Regions from separate parts of the Pseudoalteromonas sp. BMB genome, predicted to be linked through region 2. Evidence: predicted binding sites of a transcription regulator. Region 2 holds the regulator's gene; each other region holds the start of a gene.

What was found. The regulator MetJ, encoded in region 2, represses methionine synthesis genes. The targets are predictions, from matches to a motif close to TAGACGTCTAGACGTCTA.
Region 1: the regulator MetJ is predicted to act here: its motif matches at 4,248-4,265, upstream of metK (methionine adenosyltransferase).
Region 3: the regulator MetJ is predicted to act here: its motif matches at 2,298-2,315, upstream of BB427_RS19585 (homoserine O-succinyltransferase).

The regions. Positions count from the first base shown of each region.
Region 1 is NZ_MBQA01000194.1:261-6,618, forward strand. Features, by position in the region: gene BB427_RS19035 (methyl-accepting chemotaxis protein) at 1-1,996, shown strand, start outside; gene tkt (transketolase) at 2,112-4,106, opposite strand; gene metK (methionine adenosyltransferase) at 4,367-5,518, shown strand; gene BB427_RS19050 (HDOD domain-containing protein) at 5,584-6,358, opposite strand, start outside.
Region 2 is NZ_MBQA01000157.1:4,843-11,200, forward strand. Features, by position in the region: gene priA (primosomal protein N') at 1-388, opposite strand, end outside; gene rpmE (50S ribosomal protein L31) at 603-818, shown strand; gene BB427_RS09560 (malic enzyme-like NAD(P)-binding protein) at 1,591-2,832, shown strand; gene metJ (met regulon transcriptional regulator MetJ) at 2,914-3,234, opposite strand; gene metB (cystathionine gamma-synthase) at 3,579-4,799, shown strand; gene metL (bifunctional aspartate kinase/homoserine dehydrogenase II) at 4,804-6,358, shown strand, end outside.
Region 3 is NZ_MBQA01000196.1:46,012-52,369, reverse strand. Features, by position in the region: gene BB427_RS19600 (tetratricopeptide repeat protein) at 1-288, opposite strand, end outside; gene BB427_RS19595 (Ig-like domain-containing protein) at 539-1,270, shown strand; gene BB427_RS19590 (DMT family transporter) at 1,317-2,207, opposite strand; gene BB427_RS19585 (homoserine O-succinyltransferase) at 2,385-3,332, shown strand; gene BB427_RS24650 (homocysteine S-methyltransferase family protein) at 3,322-4,401, shown strand; gene metH (methionine synthase) at 4,411-6,358, shown strand, end outside.

The sequences.
Region 1 (6,358 bases), on a different contig from region 2:
ACGTATTTGGGGTGGTTTTATTACCATCACCTTGTTGCTTCTTCTTATCGGGGGCAATTCTTTATTTAGAATTGCGAACATTGACAACTCAACTCAACAGGTTAATAACCTGTCTTTACCAGCTCTCTCTAAAAGCTCTGCGCTACAAGTAGAGTTCACTTTAATGAGCAAAATGGCTCAGGGAAGTTTTTATGCACGTTCAGAGACTGAGCTGGCGACGCTAAAACAGCAATTTGCAGAGCGCCAGAAGATCTTTGACAAAACCTATTCAGAGCTGCAGCAGGTCGTTGCTGCTAATAATAAATTGGCCTCAAGCAGTCGTGATGTTGGCAAAAGTTATGATGCGTTCGTAAAAGCCATGAACAGCTTGGTAAACGAAAAAACAACTGAGCTTTCGTTACGGGACAAATTAAAAGAGCAGTTATCAACTATCGACGTTGCCGCAGAAGATGCGACTATGGTGACGGTTGATATCATTGATTTGGATGGCTTAGAAGATGCTGACAAACGTGCTTTTCAAGCTGCTAATAACTTAGAAAATAACTTTTCTTCTGTTGTGACCAGCGCCAATGATATTGTTACGGTTGAAGACATCAATACATTGGAAATTGTAAGTCGAGATCAAAGCTATCTCGTTGAAGAGTTAGGTCGTAATATTGATTTAATGCGTGGCCCCGTTAGCGCGCTTGATAGCAGTTTGTTTGCTGATCTCGAAGGCTATTACACTAATTTAAAAGGTGCAGTTACCGGCAGCAACAGCATCGCGGAAAATCAAAAACGTTTGATCAACGCATTAGCCGAAACGCGTAAGGAATTATCCGACGCCGAGAAAACCACAAAAGCCGCTCTGTCTCAGCTAGATGACTTACTCTCCGAAGCAAGCCAAGTCGCCTTTAACTTACAGCAAGGCGTACGTGCCGATGTAGGCACAGCAAACCTATGGACTTGGATCGGGATGATAGTCGCAACGCTAATGGCAGTCGGCGTAGCTTACATTACCGTTAGCCGTATCACAAAACCACTATCGGAAGTAAACAGAGTTTTAAACATTGTCGCCAGTGGCGATATGACACAGCGCTTAGATGACACGGCAAAAGATGAGTTTGGTGAATTATCTAGAAGCTGTAACACCCTAATCTCTAGCTTACGTGAACTTATCACTGGCATTATTTCTCGTTCGACACAGCTTGCTGCAGCGTCCGAAGAAACATCGACTATCACTACAGAATCCAGCCAAGCAATTAAGAATCAGCAGGCACAAGTAGAGCAAGCAGCTACCGCTACAACTGAGATGAGTAGCACCTCTCACGGTGTTAGTAACAGCGCGCATCAAGCATTACAAGAAATTAAAAATGCTGATAAAGAAGCTGAGCGTGTTAAAGGCATTTCACATGAGAACAAACACACTATTGAGCAACTCGCAAGGGAAGTGGATGAAGCCTCTCGCGTGATTAACAAACTACACCAAGACAGCGCTTCGATAGGCAGTATTTTGGATGTTATCCGTGGTATTGCCGAGCAAACTAACCTCCTTGCGCTAAACGCTGCAATCGAAGCTGCGCGTGCTGGTGAACAGGGTCGTGGCTTCGCGGTAGTGGCAGACGAAGTGCGCTCGCTCGCAAGTAAGACTCAAGAGTCAACTCAAGAAATTCAAGCAATGATTGAATCCTTACAAGCAGGTGCCGAAGAAGCGGTAGGCGCGATGTCGAAAGGCAAACAGCAGGCGGAGTCGTGCGTAACTCAGAGCGACCTTGCTAATGAAGCACTAAACTCCATCACTGCAGCCGTTTCTCAGGCTCATGATGTGAGTGAAGAGATTGCAAACGCGGCGAATGAGCAACAACAAGTAGCACAGGAAATTAGTGAACGTTTAGAATCGATTGTAACAATCGCAGAGCAAACAGCTGAAGGCGCGAGCCAAACCTCAATCTCTAGTTCTGAGGTTGCTAAACTCGCCGAAGAGTTACGCTTATCGGTAGAACAGTTTAAGGTTTAACTATCTAACCTGAGCTTTGAGCAGGAAACAGTCTCAAAGCTTTAGGTGGTTTAGCAAAACCACTAAGCATAAAAAAACCCATGCATGGCATGGGTTTTTTGTTTCTTTTCTTTGATTATGCAAACAATGCGTTTGCCTTCTCAACGATATTTTCTACCGTAAAGCCGAATAGCTTGAATAGCTCATCAGCAGGCGCTGACTCACCAAACGTTGTCATACCAACGATAGCACCATTTAGGCCTACATATTTATACCAGAAGTCCTCAATACCCGCTTCGATAGCGACGCGACGCGTTACTGAGCTTGGTAGTACGCTTTCTTTGTATGCTGGAGATTGCGCATCAAAAATGTCCGTTGAAGGCATAGACACAACACGTACCTTTTTACCTTCTGCACGAAGCTTATCCGCAGACTCAACCGCAAGTTGCACTTCAGAACCGGTTGCAATAAGGATGAGTTCAGGCTCACCGTCACAAGAAAGTACATAACCACCTTGCTTAATCGCTGCAACTTGCTCAGCGGTACGAGGCTGCTGTGCAAGACCTTGACGGGTAAATACGAGTGCAGATGGACCATCAGCGCGTTCAACCGCTTGCTGCCAAGCAACTGCTGACTCAACTTGGTCACATGGGCGCCAGCTCGCAAGGTTTGGCGTAGTACGTAAGTTCGCCATTTGTTCTACCGGCTGGTGTGTTGGACCATCTTCACCAAGACCGATTGAATCATGAGTGTACACAAAGATGCTTCTTTGCTTCATCAATGCAGCCATACGTACGGCATTACGCGCGTATTCCATAAACATCAGGAATGTCGCACCGTAAGGGATAAAGCCTCTGTGCAGTGCAATACCATTCATGATGGCAGACATACCAAATTCACGCACACCGTAGAAAATATAGTTACCCGCAGCATCTTCTGCCGTTAAGCCTTTAGATTGATCCCAAAGTGTTAAGTTAGAACCCGCAAGGTCAGCAGAGCCACCCATAAACTCAGGCAGAATTGGACCATAAGCATTCAATGCATTTTGTGATGCTTTACGAGTTGCTGGGTTTGCAGGATTCGCTTGAAGCTCTGCGATATAAGCTTCTGTTTTCTCAGACCAGTCTGCTGGAAGCTCGCCTTTCATGCGACGCTCAAATTCAGCAGCAAGCTCAGGGTAATGCATTTGGTATTCAGTAAACTTAATCAACCAGTCACTTTGTTGATTTTGACCACGTGCTGTTGCGTCCCATTTCGCGTACACATCTTCTGGTATTTCAAATGCGCCGTGCTCCCAACCAAGGAATTCACGTGCCGCTTTGATTTCATCATCACCTAGCGGTGCACCGTGGCAATCATGGCTACCAGATTTATTTGGTGAACCATAACCGATAACCGTTTTACAACAAATAAGGGTTGGCTTGTCAGACTCTGCTTGCGCCGCTTCGATTGCCGCTTTAATCGCATCGCTATCGTGGCCATCAACACCGGCAATAACATGCCAGCCATAAGACTCAAAACGTTTTGGTGTATCGTCGCTAAACCAGCCTTCAACTTCACCGTCGATTGAAATACCGTTGTCATCCCAAAATGCAATCAGTTTGCCAAGACCAAGGGTACCCGCAAGTGAACAAGCTTCGTGTGAGATACCTTCCATCAAACAACCATCACCTAAAAATGCATAGGTATAGTGATTAACGATGTCGTAATCTTCACGGTTAAACTGTGCAGCCAATGCTTTTTCAGCAATCGCCATACCTACCGCATTAGTAATACCCTGACCTAATGGGCCAGTAGTAGTTTCAATACCTGGCGCATAACCATATTCTGGGTGGCCTGGTGTTTTTGAGTGTAGCTGACGGAAATTTTTGATGTCGTCAATTGATAAGTCATAACCCGACAAATGCAACAATGAATAAATTAACATCGAGCCGTGACCGTTTGATAATACGAAGCGATCTCTGTCGAACCACTCAGGATTACTTGGATTGTGCTTTAAAAAATCGCGCCAAAGTACTTCTGCGATGTCCGCCATGCCCATAGGGGCTCCTGGGTGGCCAGACTTGGCCTTTTGTACAGCGTCCATGGAAAGAACGCGAATTGCATTAGCAAGTTCTTTGCGAGATGGCATGAATTCTCCTACCTTTAAATGTGTTTCGCGGGGGTTTGAGCCCATTCTTACTTATTTATATGGCTAACTGCAACGGCAAAGGCCATAAAAAAACGGGTACAGACGGACTTTTTCCGACCATTAAAAAAGTTTGCACAATTTTGGACGTCTAGGCGTAAAATAACTAGTCAATGCCTAGGTTTTTTGGTTAGAATACGCCTCTTAATTTTTCGCGCTGTCCCTGATGTTTGTGAAGCGCAATATTTGTGAGCATAAATACAATGGCTAAACATTTATTTACTTCTGAATCTGTTTCTGAGGGCCATCCAGATAAAATCGCCGATCAGATCTCTGATGCGGTTCTAGATGCCATCCTTGAGCAAGATCCAAAAGCACGTGTTGCGTGTGAAACTTACGTTAAAACCGGTATGGTTATGGTTGGTGGTGAAATCACAACTAGCGCTTGGGTTGATATCGAGGAATTAACTCGTAAAACCGTGCGTGAAATTGGTTACACACACTCTGACATGGGCTTTGACGCTGATTCATGTGCAATCCTTAACACCATTGGTAAGCAATCACCTGATATCAACCAAGGTGTTGACCGTTCTCGTCCAGAAGAACAAGGTGCTGGTGACCAAGGCCTAATGTTTGGTTATGCGTGTAACGAAACTGACGTACTTATGCCTGCGCCTATCACATACTCACACCGTCTAGTTCAGCGCCAAGCGCAAGTTCGTAAAGACGGCACGCTACCTTGGTTACGTCCAGACGCTAAGTCTCAGGTAACATTCGCGTACGAAAACGGTAAAGCAGTAGGTATCGATGCAGTCGTATTATCTACACAGCACTGTGATTCTGTATCACAAGCTGACCTTGTAGAAGCTGTGATGGAAACTATCATCAAGCCTACATTACCTGCAGAGCTTATCACTGAAGCAACTAAGTTCTTCATCAACCCAACTGGCCGTTTCGTTATCGGTGGTCCTATGGGTGACTGTGGTCTAACTGGTCGTAAAATCATCGTAGATACATACGGCGGTATGGCTCGTCACGGTGGTGGTGCATTCTCTGGTAAAGATCCATCAAAAGTTGACCGTTCTGCAGCTTACGCAGCGCGTTACGTTGCGAAGAACATTGTTGCCGCTGGCCTTGCTGACAAGTGTGAGATCCAAGTGTCTTACGCAATCGGTGTTGCTGAGCCTACTTCTATCAGTGTAGAAACGTTCGGTACAGCCAAGCTTGATGAGTCGCGTTTAATCGAACTTATCCGCGAGCACTTCGACTTACGTCCTTACGGTCTAATCACTATGCTAGACCTTGAGCGTCCAATTTATCAGCCTACTGCTGCTTACGGCCACTTTGGTCGTGAAGAGTTCCCTTGGGAAGCAACAGATAAAGCTGACGCACTACGTGCAGCTGCAGGCCTATAATCCCCTGCTGAAAAAGTAAAAAAGGCGCCAAGTGCGCCTTTTTTTAATGCCCGTAGATAACCCCCCTACCCGATAAATACCTCGTCGACATCATCTTTTAAGTTTTGATACTCATCGTCATGAAGATTAAGCTCAATCATCACCTTGTCTTTAAATAGATACCAATCCGCTGCGCTTCTAAAATGCTTTGCTTCGAAACAGAGGTTTTCAGCCAGTTTAAGTGCCGCAAAGGTTTGCACATGTTGTGCATTTTTTTGCTCTTCAAGATAGCTAACGTCATGGTGGCGCAAAATCATCTGACATATTTCTTTGGGTAAGTGCCAAGACGTCGCTAGAAAGTAGCCTATCACAGTGTGAGGCACTGGATACTTTTGCTGCTCGTAGTAAATCAATGTTTGCTCAGGCCGCTCTATAGACTGTTTTATTACTTCAGCATAGTCTGGATATTTTACGGCCATTGCTGGGATCCCGGCATCGTGAAAGAGTCCGAGCAGTTGCAAATTCTCTAGGGGTAATGATGCTTTTAAATGATGTCCAACCACCATTGCTGCTTTTGAGATATCCGCAGCATTATCCCAAAACTGCTGCAGTGAAATACAGCACTTTGACTGCTCAAACGCATTTTTAAGCAAATATCCAGTCACTAGCTGCGTAATACAGTTCACGCCCAAAAACATCACAGCTTGTTTTATATCTGTGATTGTACGGGCAAGACCATAAGCGGGTGAATTAATTACCTTTAACACCGCAGCAGACGCACCAACATCTGCCGCAATAATATCCGCCACGGTAAATAACTCAGGCTCCGGTTGTGATAGTTCATTTTGTAAGGCTTGTAAT
Region 2 (6,358 bases):
GCAGTGTTGGTAGTTTCTGCCCTTTTTCCGTTAATCTGACGACAGGGATCTGAGTTTTGTCTGGGCTTCCACCATCTCTGAGTACCGCCGGTAGTGCTGTGAATAAGGTATCGCCAATTGGATGACAGTAATACTGAGAGACAAAGTGTAAAAAGCTAAGTTGTGCTTGATTAAAGACAGGATGCTCGTCCAACACCTCAATAATTTGCTTGAGCTTTTCTTTTGGTACATCGGTGTCGCCTTTTTTAGCAAGCACAATCGCTGTGCAGCGACGGTTGGCGAAATTGACGGTGACTCTCATTCCTGCTTCAACTTGCATGGTTGGTGCTAGCAAATAGTCGAATGTTCGGTGCAGTGGCAGCTTTAAAGCTACTTCAAGAATGAGCATGTATTACAATTCCATAAAGTGAGCGCAGTGACGAAGTATATACCTAAGGTGGTACGAATTGAAAACGTACTCAGAGGCGGTGATAAAAAACTCTGAAATATTGCTTGTAGATTGTTCAGATAGGCACTAAAATACGCGTCCACATTTTTGTATAACTACGTATGGTGCCAGACTTCGGGTTTGGAGAGCGATACGGCCTTAACTAGAGGTTGCTATGAAAGAAGGTATTCACCCTAATTACGAGACGATCACTGCATCGTGCTCTTGCGGTAACAAGTTCGAAACTCGTTCAACGCTATGTAAAGATATTCACCTAGACGTATGTTCTGCATGTCACCCGTTCTACACTGGTAAGCAGAAGATCCTTGACACAGGTGGCCGTGTAGATCGCTTTAACAAGCGTTTCGGTGCACTTAGCAGCAAGAAGTAATCTTGTTGGTCTAGTCGAAAAAAGCACCTTAGGGTGCTTTTTTTGTGCCTGTTTGAAAATACCTTCCCGATTTATACATCCTATTCTGCATCAACAGACAGACCGTCAGTCATCCCGTCTTATTGTGTCTTTTATTCTTCTAAAATAAAAAACTTGCTAGTTTGGCAGCAAAACTTTACTGATCTCTTGGGTAGAGTAAAAACTCTATTTAGCAGATAAATATTGAACATTTACGAGCTTAAGTTGTGAAAATAATCAAAGCTCATATAGTAAATAGTATCAGGTATGAGTACTTAATATAAACTAAAGTCAGTATATTGCGATTAAATGTCGGTATCTTGACGTTAAAATTAGCTAAGTTGCTATTTCCTTATTGTTTTTATAATTAGTGTACATTTGTTCTGATTTTATACATTTTGTGCTGGTTTTAGCGTCTTGTTTCTTAAGTTTTAGCTATTTTATTTGTGAAATATTTCTTAAAATTGAGCTTATCTTCTCGGAAAAGTATAGAAAATGCCGTGCTAGTGGATAGACCTGATTTTACTTGAATAATGAGCAAAACTCGGTATTGTGTGAATACGGTCGATTAACTATATGTCCTATTGACATACCGCGACAGCAAAGCACATACGCTTGTTGAGTGGTTGAATGTCGTCGCTCATATAGTTAATCGCACTGTGTGTTGCTGTAACCAGCCTAGATAGGTTGCCAACATTCAGAATGCGAACGTTTACCACACTCTCACATTAACTTCGTAGGAAAATATCGCGCCATGACAGATTTTCGTCAACAAGCTCTAGATTATCACGAGAAGCCCGTTCCAGGTAAAATCAGTGTTGAACTCACTAAACCTGCCGAGACCGTAAAAGACTTAGCACTTGCATATAGCCCAGGTGTTGCAGAGCCAGTACGTGAAATCGCGGCTGATCCGGCGAATGCATATCGTTACACGGGTAAAGGAAATATGGTTGCGGTGATCAGTAATGGTACGGCAATTCTTGGCTTGGGTAACTTAGGCCCTTTGGCGTCAAAGCCTGTTATGGAAGGTAAGGCGCTATTATTTAAGCGTTTTGCGGGTCTTGATTCAATCGATATCGAAGTTAAGCACAACACCACCGAAGACTTCATTAATACGGTGGCAAATATCGCAGACACATTTGGCGGTATTAACCTCGAAGATATTAAAGCGCCAGAGTGCTTTGAAATTGAGCGCGCGCTAATCGAACGTTGTGACGTTCCTGTATTCCATGATGATCAGCACGGCACCGCAATTGTAACCGCTGCGGGTATGCTGAATGCGTTGGAAATCCAAGGTAAAGATATTCACGATGCGATTATTGTGTGTCTTGGCGCGGGTGCAGCTGCTATTGCTTGTATGGAATTATTGATCAAGTGTGGTGCTCAACGTGAGCACATCTATATGCTGGACAGAAAAGGCGTGATCCATACTCGCCGTGATGACCTAAATGAATACAAAGAGCTGTTTGCAAACAACACGGATAAGCGTACGTTACAAGACGTGATTGCGGATGCGGATGTATTTGTTGGTGTTTCTGGCCCAGACTTACTTTCTGCTGAAGATCTAAAATTAATGGCTGACAAGCCTGTGGTATTCGCTTGCTCTAACCCAGATCCAGAGATCAGTCCTGAAGTTGCACACGGTGCACGTAATGATTTGATCATGGCGACAGGTCGCTCAGATTATCCAAATCAAGTAAATAACGTGCTGTGTTTCCCGTTTATCTTCCGTGGTGCGCTTGATGTACGTGCAACCGCTATCAATGACGAGATGAAGATTGCAGCGGTTGAAGCAATTAGAACGATTGCGAAAGAGCCTGTGCCTGCTGAAGTGTTAAAAGCAGCTGACGTGGATAGTCTTGAGTTTGGTCCTGAGTACATTATTCCAAAACCAATGGATCCGCGTTTGTTACCTCGTATCGCAAAAGCGGTAGCGGTAGCTGCAATTGAATCAGGTGTGGCACAAATCGATATGCCTGCTGGATATATGGAATAATACCATTGGTATTATCCAAATGAAAAAAGCCTCGATTGAGGCTTTTTTTGTGTCTGTATTTCCACAGAGTAAGAGTAGTTATCACTCTTCGTTTATTTCTGGGATCTCCAAACCGCGCTCTTCCATTATTTGTCTTACTTCTAACGGAATACGCTCTGGATTATCTTTTCTCAAGTCTTCATCACTCGGCAGTGGCTGACCTGTGAAGGCATGTAGAAACGCCTCACATAAAAGCTCACTGTTCGTGGCATGACGTAAGTTATTCACTTGGCGACGTGTACGCTCATCAGTTAGCACTTTGAGTACATTCAGAGGTATGCTCACCGTGATCTTTTTTACTTGCTCTGCTTTCTTACCGTGTTCTGCATATGGGTGAATATACTCACCGTTCCATTTTGCCATAATTGTGTACTTGCCTCAGTTACATCAATGCCAATATGACTGGGTTCTGGTCTACATTATTCACCAACCGCATGAATATAGGGATAACCTTACGAATTAAAGATAAATCCCAAACTCAAATAGATGAATAAACTAATCCGCCATAGCGAGATAGAAGAATCTCTGCCATAGTTTTCAATAACTCAGTCGTATTAGCAACGCCTAGAGTGGCGAAATTTTATCGGTTTAAAAAAGATAGTCAAATACTAGTTATTTAGCCATTTAGCAGTATAAATGTTTTGACTTCTAGTTTCTGTTGCTCTAACCTTTTAGACGTCTAAACATCCAACTATCTAGGTGACCTTATGAGTCAAGTTAATAAATCGACGGTTGCAGTGCGTCACGGTATAGAAGCTGATAAAGCACATGGGGCAGTAGTGCCACCGCTTTACCTTTCTACCACCTATTCTTTTGCCGATTTTGATACCAAACGCGACTACGATTATGGACGCAGTGGTAACTTTAATCGTGATGTGCTTGCACAGGCACTTACCGAACTTGAAGGTGGTGCTCGTGGCATTATTACCGCGACTGGCATGGCTGCCGTTCACCTAGTAACTCAGCTACTTAACCATGACGATACGCTGGTTATTCCACATGACTGTTACGGTGGTAGCTATCGCTTGTTTACATCGCTTGCTAAGCGTGGATTGCTCAAATTAGCCGTCTTGGATCTCACACAATCGGAAAGTCTTGCACAGCTGCAGCAGATCAAACCTAAATTAGTTTGGATTGAAACACCAAGTAACCCAATATTAAGGCTAACGGATATAGAAGCTGTCGTAAATGCAGCACACGCAGTGGGTGCTTTGGTCGCCGCCGACAACACCTTCTTGTCTCCAGCACTACAAAATCCCATTGCCTTTGGCGTAGATGTAGTCGTGCATTCAACTACTAAATATATCAATGGTCATTCTGATGTCGTGGGGGGCGCGGTGATCGCGCGTACACAGGAGTTGGGTGATGAGTTAGCTTGGTGGGCGAATAATATCGGTATTACCGGTGCACCTTTTGATAGTTACCTTACCCTACGTGGACTGCGCACCTTAAACGTGCGTTTACGCCAACATCAAGAAAATGCTCAGCTTATTGCGGAGTATTTAGAAAAGTCGCCGTATGTTAGCCAAGTTTATTACCCTGGCCTTGAGTCGCATCCTCAACACGAACTTGCGAAAAAACAACAGCTCGGCTTTGGTGGCATGGTGAGCTTTGATATCAAAGGCGATCTGCAAACATCAGCGAAGTTTTTAACGTCTCTAACGCACTTTTCATTGGCAGAATCTTTAGGTGGGGTTGAGAGTCTTATTTGCCATCCAGCGACGATGACACACGCAGGTATGGATCCGCAAGCGCGTTTAGAAGCGGGAGTGGGCGACACGTTGATTCGTATTTCTGTAGGCATTGAAGATGCACAGGATCTTATTGCAGATCTGGAATCAGGATTTGCATGTATTGATGAAAGTCAGGCGAGTGATGATGCTAAGTCATTCAAATTAACGCCTGCACATACAGTAGCGTTGTGGTGAGTAAATGGCAAAAGTAGTACATAAGTTTGGTGGTTCGAGTTTAAGCTCGCCAGAGCGTTATCAGGCAGTTGCCAAGATAGTGTTAGAGCAATGTCAACTAGGTGACAGTGTTGTGGTTTCTGCTGCAGGAAAAACAACGAATACCCTAGTGAAGTTATGGCAAAGCTTTGAGCAGCAAGATGTTCGCGCATTCAACGATGTTTTATTACAAGTTGAAAATCATCAACGAGAATTAATTGATGCCCTGTTTGTAGGTGAACAACACAGTGTGTTACTCAAACAGCTCGTCAATGAGCTGCAAGCAATCGCTTTAGGGCGAGAAGAACAGCTGCTTCACTACGCGAGTTTACTTGCACATGGAGAGCTATGGTCGGCTCGTATATTAGCAAACTACCTCAGCTCTCAAGGTGTTGAAGCCAAAGCTGTCGACGCTCGTAGGTTATTCGTACAACAAGAGGGAGTGTTACTCCACGCCCATAACAAAGAAGCGTGCTATCGCGCCATTGATGATCACGCTATCTATATCGTTACCGGTTTTATTGCCGCAAATGCACAAGGTGAAACTGTGACTTTAGGCCGAAATGGCAGTGACTATAGCGCAACTTTGTTGGCAAGTTACCTTGATGCGGCTCAAGTATCAATTTGGACGGATACAACTGGTGTATTCAGCACTGATCCACGTAAAGTCGCTAATGCCATAAAATACACTAAGGTATGCCGTGGCCAAGCTGAATTACTCGCACGATTAGGTAATCCGGTATTACATGCAAAAACGCTGTCTCCACTTAAAGATACCGATATAAAACTACAAGTTCGTAGCAGCTTTGATGCTGATGCGCTTGGCACTGAGATAGTAAAGGCAGGCTATAGCAAAGAGAAGCGCTTTATTACCACTTTTGGACAACTTGACCTGTTACGCGTTGAGCAGCTAAAAAGTGGTGAAGTAAAACAGCTAAGCCAGCTTATCCAGCATAGCATTCATCATTTTGTTAAAGGTGGAGAGGCACACTTACTGGTGCCATCTGAGTTTAGCCATGTTGTGATCAAAGCGCTGGATTCGCGGGCCAATATTATTGAATCACAAGTACAAGGCTTTGCTATTGTTGCCCCAAGTCAGGATGTCGCTGGCTTACATCAGCAGGCACTGGAGCTATTGGATGAACATGCAATTGTCACCCGTTTTGTGCTGCAAGAGCGCCATTACAGCTTAGTGTTAACCGATCAAGCAATTGATAGCGATCTACTTGCTATATTGCACGAGCGTTTGGTGAATAAAGGCAGAGAGCTTGCAGTGATTGTGGCGGGTGTTGGCAACGTGGGTGAAGTGTTTATCGAACAATGCAAAAACCAAGTCGCTAAGCTGAGTGAGCACTTTGATCTTAAGTTGGTTGGCCTACTGCGTTCTAAGCAAATGTTGTTCTGTCCAAGCGGGTTGAATTTAGCATCGTGGCAACAGCAATGGCAAAATGAGGCCATCGAATACAATGAAGCAGAGCTATTCACTCGTATTAAAGAGCTAGATTACGAGCATAAAGTGGTGGTCGATATTACTGCGAGCG
Region 3 (6,358 bases), on a different contig from region 2:
ACGATTAATACCACTTTGTCTTAACACCTGAAAGCGCTGAAGTGTGGTTAACTTCCATGCCATCAACTCATCCAGTATTTGATTGCTGAGCTTTATGTCACCCGCTCGACGATACAAGCTCACAAGCTCAAGATGTGCATCAAAAGCTTGAGCACCCTTGGGTTCAAGCGTTTCAAGATGTTGCTTACAAGACAAAATTTGGCTTGTGAGGTTAGCATTATTAGCACTTGGGCATTCTGAACCATGCGCCGGTAACACAACGAGCAGTAAAGCTAAAAGCAAAGGCATAAATATTAGTCTAGATACATTGTTTTTACATATTAATATAGTGGTAACAAAAAGTCGTGTCTGCCTTTAATAAATCTCAGGTGGACTATTTTTTGTATTTTGTTGCTGTCTAGCTGCTGTTGTTTAACTTTGCCAGTACGACCAAGTCTCGATTTGTTAATATTGTTAGTTTAATGTGTTTTTGGTATGGTCTTGTTGCTAATTAAGGCCCAGCTGAAGAAGCTGGAAATCAATCCATAAGGAAATAAAAATGAAGTTAAATACAATGTGGCTAAAGTCACTTAGCGTCGGTGTCGCGTTATTTTCACCATTAGTGAGTGCCGCTCCTCAGCTTGATAAAGCCATATTTGAGTACAATGCTGGATTAAACATCCAAGAGGAATTTAATATCTTTGCCGATGGTAACGTGACTGATCCAAATTATCCAAATAGTGAGCTACGTATTCAATTGGATAGTAGCAAAAGCTACGATCAAATTGGCTTTTATGACAAAACTTACACTACATACGGTCAGGCGGTTGCATACAACACATTAGACAGACGTTGGGTTAAATTTAAGGGTAAGGTGCTTTATTTTTCAGGCGAAGACAACGGTAACCAAAAGATAGATACGATTGCTTTTCGCATTGTTAATCCCGCTGGAGAAACATCGGAGTGGGGAGAGATCAGAGTTAGCTTAGACCAAGCGTTTGGTGGTAATTACGATGTGTATCCGAGTGATGACTCGGCACAAACCTTTGCTGGTCAATCTGTTGATGTGTACGTTAAAGATAACGATAGTGGCGTACCATATTATTATGGTGTTGAGATTTTTAGCTCACCAGCTAACGGTACAGTATCTGTTAACAGTGACTATTCCATTACCTACACACCAAAAGCAGGGTTCATTGGCCAGGATTCGTTCCAATATCGCATTAAGGGTAACAACCTTTATGATATTACAAGCGCGCCAGCGACAGTTTCTATTTCGGTAGCAAATTAACCCCAAACTCAGGCCAATATGCACACATATTAAGTGTGTATATTGGCTATCCTTTTAGCAATAAAAATACTCCAGCCAAAGCAATTAGGCCTCCAAACATCATAGACTTAGTAATAGCTTCTCTGCGCAGTAGTCCAATCGTCATGACCATGAGCGGTGCCGTTGCAAAGATGGTTTGTGCGATAGCGGGATCAGTATGATTAACGGAAATCAACTGTAGCCAAAGGCCAATAAAGGTGCCAAAAAACACTGCAACGAATAACCAGTTTTTACTGTCGATTTGTTTAAGTGTGAGTGCTTTAAACAGGCTTTGTGATTTCAAATAAACAACAATAAAGGCCACAAATAGGGTGCCGGACCCTAAGCGGATAAGTGCCGCCCACAGACTACTAATGCTTTCGTTATTTAGCGCACCTTTGGACAGTACCATACCCGCCGCTTGGCAAATGGCAGCCGTGAGTGCAAAACAGACTCCCAAGAGATAATGTTTTTTGTCTAATACCGGCTGGCTTCTACTTGGCTTAATCGCCAACATCACACCAACGGTCGTCACTGCAATGCCGAGCCAAGCGGATGCGCTGAGATAAACACCAAGGAGCACAATGTTTAAGATCCCCGCGATGGCAGGTGCAAGACTTTCAATAACCAAAGTGCGAGCAGGGCCTATATTTCTGAGTGCGGCAAAGTAAGCGCTGTCACCAATCGCTATGCCCAGTATCCCACTGGCTATCAGCCAGCCCCAGCTCGAGAGTAAGGTCGGATACATAGCATCACCTGCGATGAGCAAACACAAGATCATCAAAGCAGAAGCGATGACGCCTTTGCTGACGTTCAACTCAAATGGACTAAGGTGATGGCTAAATCGTTTATACAGTATAGTTGAGCCAGCCCATACCCCAGCCGCCGCAATCGCTGCCGCTTCGCCAATACCAATCATAAATATCAAGTTTCATGTGTTTATTAATATGGTGGCAAGTATACATAAATTGAAATAGTCAGTGAGAGGTGAGGCATTAAATTATTATTATAAATGTTTAGACGTCCATACATCTAGAGGTTGAATTTTTCCAGTTTTTGTCCATAATAATGCCATTCGATTAGTCTGGAGCAGCGCATGCCAATCACCGTCACCGACGAACTCCCAGCCATTGCCCAATTGCGTCATGAAAATGTGTTCGTGATGCCACAAAGTCGTGCATCAACTCAAGAGATCCGCCCAATGCGGCTCGCGATATTAAACTTGATGCCGAATAAGGTGGAGACTGAGGTGCAATTTATCCGATTACTGGCAAATACCCCTTTGCAGGTGAATGTTGATTTGTTGCGACTAGACACCCACCGCAGCTCTGAAAACTCAGAACAACATCTAGATATGTTTTATCGCTATTTTTCGGATGTAAAAGAGCAAAATTATGATGCTTTGATAGTCACCGGTGCGCCGCTGGCGCATCTTGAATATGACGATGTGGTGTATTGGCAGGAATTACAGGCGTTTTTTGATTGGGCTGAGCACCATGTTACTTCAACTCTGTTTTCTTGTTGGGCCGCACATGCCGGTTTGTATCACCATTATGGGTTAAAGCGAGCACTAAAAAATGACAAACTGTGTGGCGTATTTAAGCACCACTGTTATTTTGACCACGGGGCGCTCACTCGCGGCTTTGATGATGAGTTTTTGGTGCCACACTCACGTTATGGCCACATCGACATCGATAAAATTAATGCGTGTAAAGACCTAGTGGTGTTAGCAGGCTCTGAAAAAGTGGGCGCTTACTTAATTAAAAATCACTCAGGTAGCCAAGTATACATTACCGGTCATCCTGAATACGACGCCGATACGCTACAAAAAGAATATCTTCGCGATTGTGAAAAGATGGCCAACGCACCGCAGCCTGAGAACTATTTTCCTGAGAATGACACCAGCAAACGTCCATCTAAAACATGGCAAAGCCATGCATTCTTGTTATTCTCAAATTGGTTAAACTACTATGTTTACCAAACCACACCTTATGATATTAACTTAGTTAGCCAAGATGTAAGGACTAACAATTATGCCGAATAATGTAGCCGTAAACGGTGAGCAAATAGCAGAGCAGCTTAAGCAAGCAATGCAGCAACGTATTCTGATCTTAGATGGTGCAATGGGGACCATGATCCAAAAGCACAAATTAGAAGAAGAAGACTATCGCGGTGAGCGCTTTAAAGATTGGCATGTCCTTATTAAAGGCAACAACGATCTGCTAAGTTTGACGCAGCCTGAGATAATCAAACAGATCCATCGCGATTATCTAGCTGCTGGCGCGGATATCATTGAAACCAATACTTTTAATGCTACCACCATCTCGATGGAAGATTATGATATGGCAAGCCTAAGCCGTGAGATTAATCTTGAATCGGCGAAGCTTGCACGTGCGGTGTGTGATGAATTTACCGCCAAAGATCCTAGCAAGCCTCGCTATGTGGCTGGTGTGCTTGGTCCAACGTCAAAAACCTGTTCGATTTCTCCAGATGTAAACGACCCTGGTTTTCGCAATATCACTTTTGACAAATTGGTTGCAGCCTATGTTGAATCAACGCTTGCTCTTATCGAGGGCGGTGCTCACCTTATTTTGATTGAAACTATTTTTGATACGCTCAATGCCAAAGCCGCCTCTTACGGTGTAGAAGAAGCGTTCGAGCAAGCGGGTGTCACTCTGCCTGTTATGATCTCGGGCACTATCACCGACGCTTCCGGTCGTACGCTGTCAGGGCAAACCACCGAGGCGTTTTATAACTCCATTCGCCATATTAAGCCAATCTCTATCGGCCTCAACTGCGCGCTAGGCCCAGACTTATTAAGACAATATGTAGAAGAGCTGTCACGGGTTTGTGAGACCTTTACCTCTGTGCATCCAAACGCAGGGCTTCCTAACGAGTTTGGTGAATACGACCTAGAAGCCGACGACATGGCAAAAGAGATTATCGATTGGGGCAATGAAGGGTTTATCAATATTGTTGGCGGCTGCTGTGGTACCACGCCCGAACATATTCGCGCCTTCGCGAGAGGACTTGCACGAACTCAGCCGCGCAGCTTGCCTGACATCGAAGTGCGGATGCGTTTGGCAGGTCTTGAAGCCTGTAACTTAAATTAGGAATTCACCATGACACAAACAGCAGTATTTACCAATGTCGGTGAACGTACCAATGTAACGGGATCGGCAAAATTTAAGCGCTTAATTTTAGAAGAAGATTACGAAACCGCGCTGGATGTTGCCAGAGAGCAGGTTGAAAGCGGCGCGCAAGTGATCGATATCAACATGGATGAAGCCATGTTGGACTCAAAAGCTGCGATGGTGAAGTTTCTTAATCTGATAGCGTCAGAGCCGGATATTTCTAAAGTCCCCATCATGGTCGACTCTTCTAAATGGGAAGTCATTGAAGCGGGCCTAAAATGTATTCAAGGTAAAGCCATTGTAAACTCAATCTCCTTAAAAGAGGGTGAGGCACCATTTATCCACCAAGCCAAAATCATCAAGCGCTTTGGTGCTGCTGTGGTGGTGATGGCATTTGATGAAGTTGGTCAAGCGGAAACCGCAGAGCGAAAGTTTGAGATCTGTCAGCGTTCTTACAAAATCTTGGTTGACGAGCTTGGGTTTCCGCCAGAAGACATTATTTTTGACCCTAATATTTTTGCGGTCGCTACGGGTATCGAAGAGCATGATAACTACGCCGTAGAATTTATCGAGGGCACGCGCAGAATTAAACAAAACCTACCGCACTGTAAAGTGTCAGGGGGCGTATCGAACGTTTCTTTCTCTTTTCGTGGTAACAACCCGGTGCGTGAAGCCATCCACTCTGTGTTTCTTTACCATGCGATTAAAGCGGGCATGGATATGGGGATCGTCAATGCGGGTCAGTTAGCCGTGTATGACGATATTCCAAAAGAGCTCCGTGATGCCGTTGAGGATGTGATCCTCAATACCGACGCCGGTGCTGGCGAGCGATTGGTTGAAATCGCGCCTAAATACTCGGGCATGGCGCAAGCCGAAAAGCAGGAAGATTTAGAGTGGCGTTCTTGGCCAGTTGAAAAACGCTTGGAGCACGCCTTAGTTAAAGGGATCACCGAGTTTATCGACGAGGATACCGAGGCCTGTCGCCAACAGTTTGATAAGCCAATTCAAGTGATTGAAGGGCCTCTGATGGATGGCATGAACGTGGTTGGCGACTTGTTTGGCGCGGGCAAAATGTTCCTGCCTCAAGTGGTGAAATCTGCTCGAGTGATGAAGCGCGCGGTTGCCTATCTAGACCCTTACATTGAGGCCGAAAAAGAAGAAGGCTCTAGTAACGGTAAAGTGATCATGGCCACGGTTAAGGGCGATGTACACGACATTGGTAAAAACATCGTGGGCGTGGTATTGCAATGTAATAACTACGAAGTCGTGGACTTGGGTGTGATGGTGCCGGCAGAGAAAATTCTGCAAACGGCCATTGACGAAAACGCTGATGTTATCGGTCTGTCCGGTCTTATTACGCCATCCCTTGATGAAATGGTGCATGTTGCGAAAGAAATGACGCGTCGCGGCTTTGAGATTCCCCTACTCATTGGTGGTGCAACCACATCGAAAGCGCATACGGCGGTTAAAATTGAACCTCAGTACGACAAAGGTGTGATCTACGTCAATAACGCCAGTCGTGCGGTTGGTGTGGTATCTAGCCTGCTAAGTAAAACCCAAAAGCCAGAGTTTTTAGCAAAAACTGCGGACGAATACGTCAAAGTACGGGAGCAGCAGGCGCGTAAAAAGCCACGTTCAAAACCGGTTACTTTGGCGCGTGCGCGCGATAATGCGGTAAAACTTGATTGGCAAAGCTACACGCCACCGGTCCCAAGTAAATTAGGGATCACTGAATTTAAAGACGTGAGCATTAAAACACTGCGTGATTATATTGACTGGACGCCATTTTTTATGACCTGGTCATTGGCCGGTAAATATCCACGTATTCTACAAGACGAAGTGGTTGGTGAAGAGGCGCAAAAACTGTTTCATGATGCCAATGCCATGTTAGATCAGTTAGAAAAAGAGGGTACTTTGCAGCCACTGGGTGTGATTG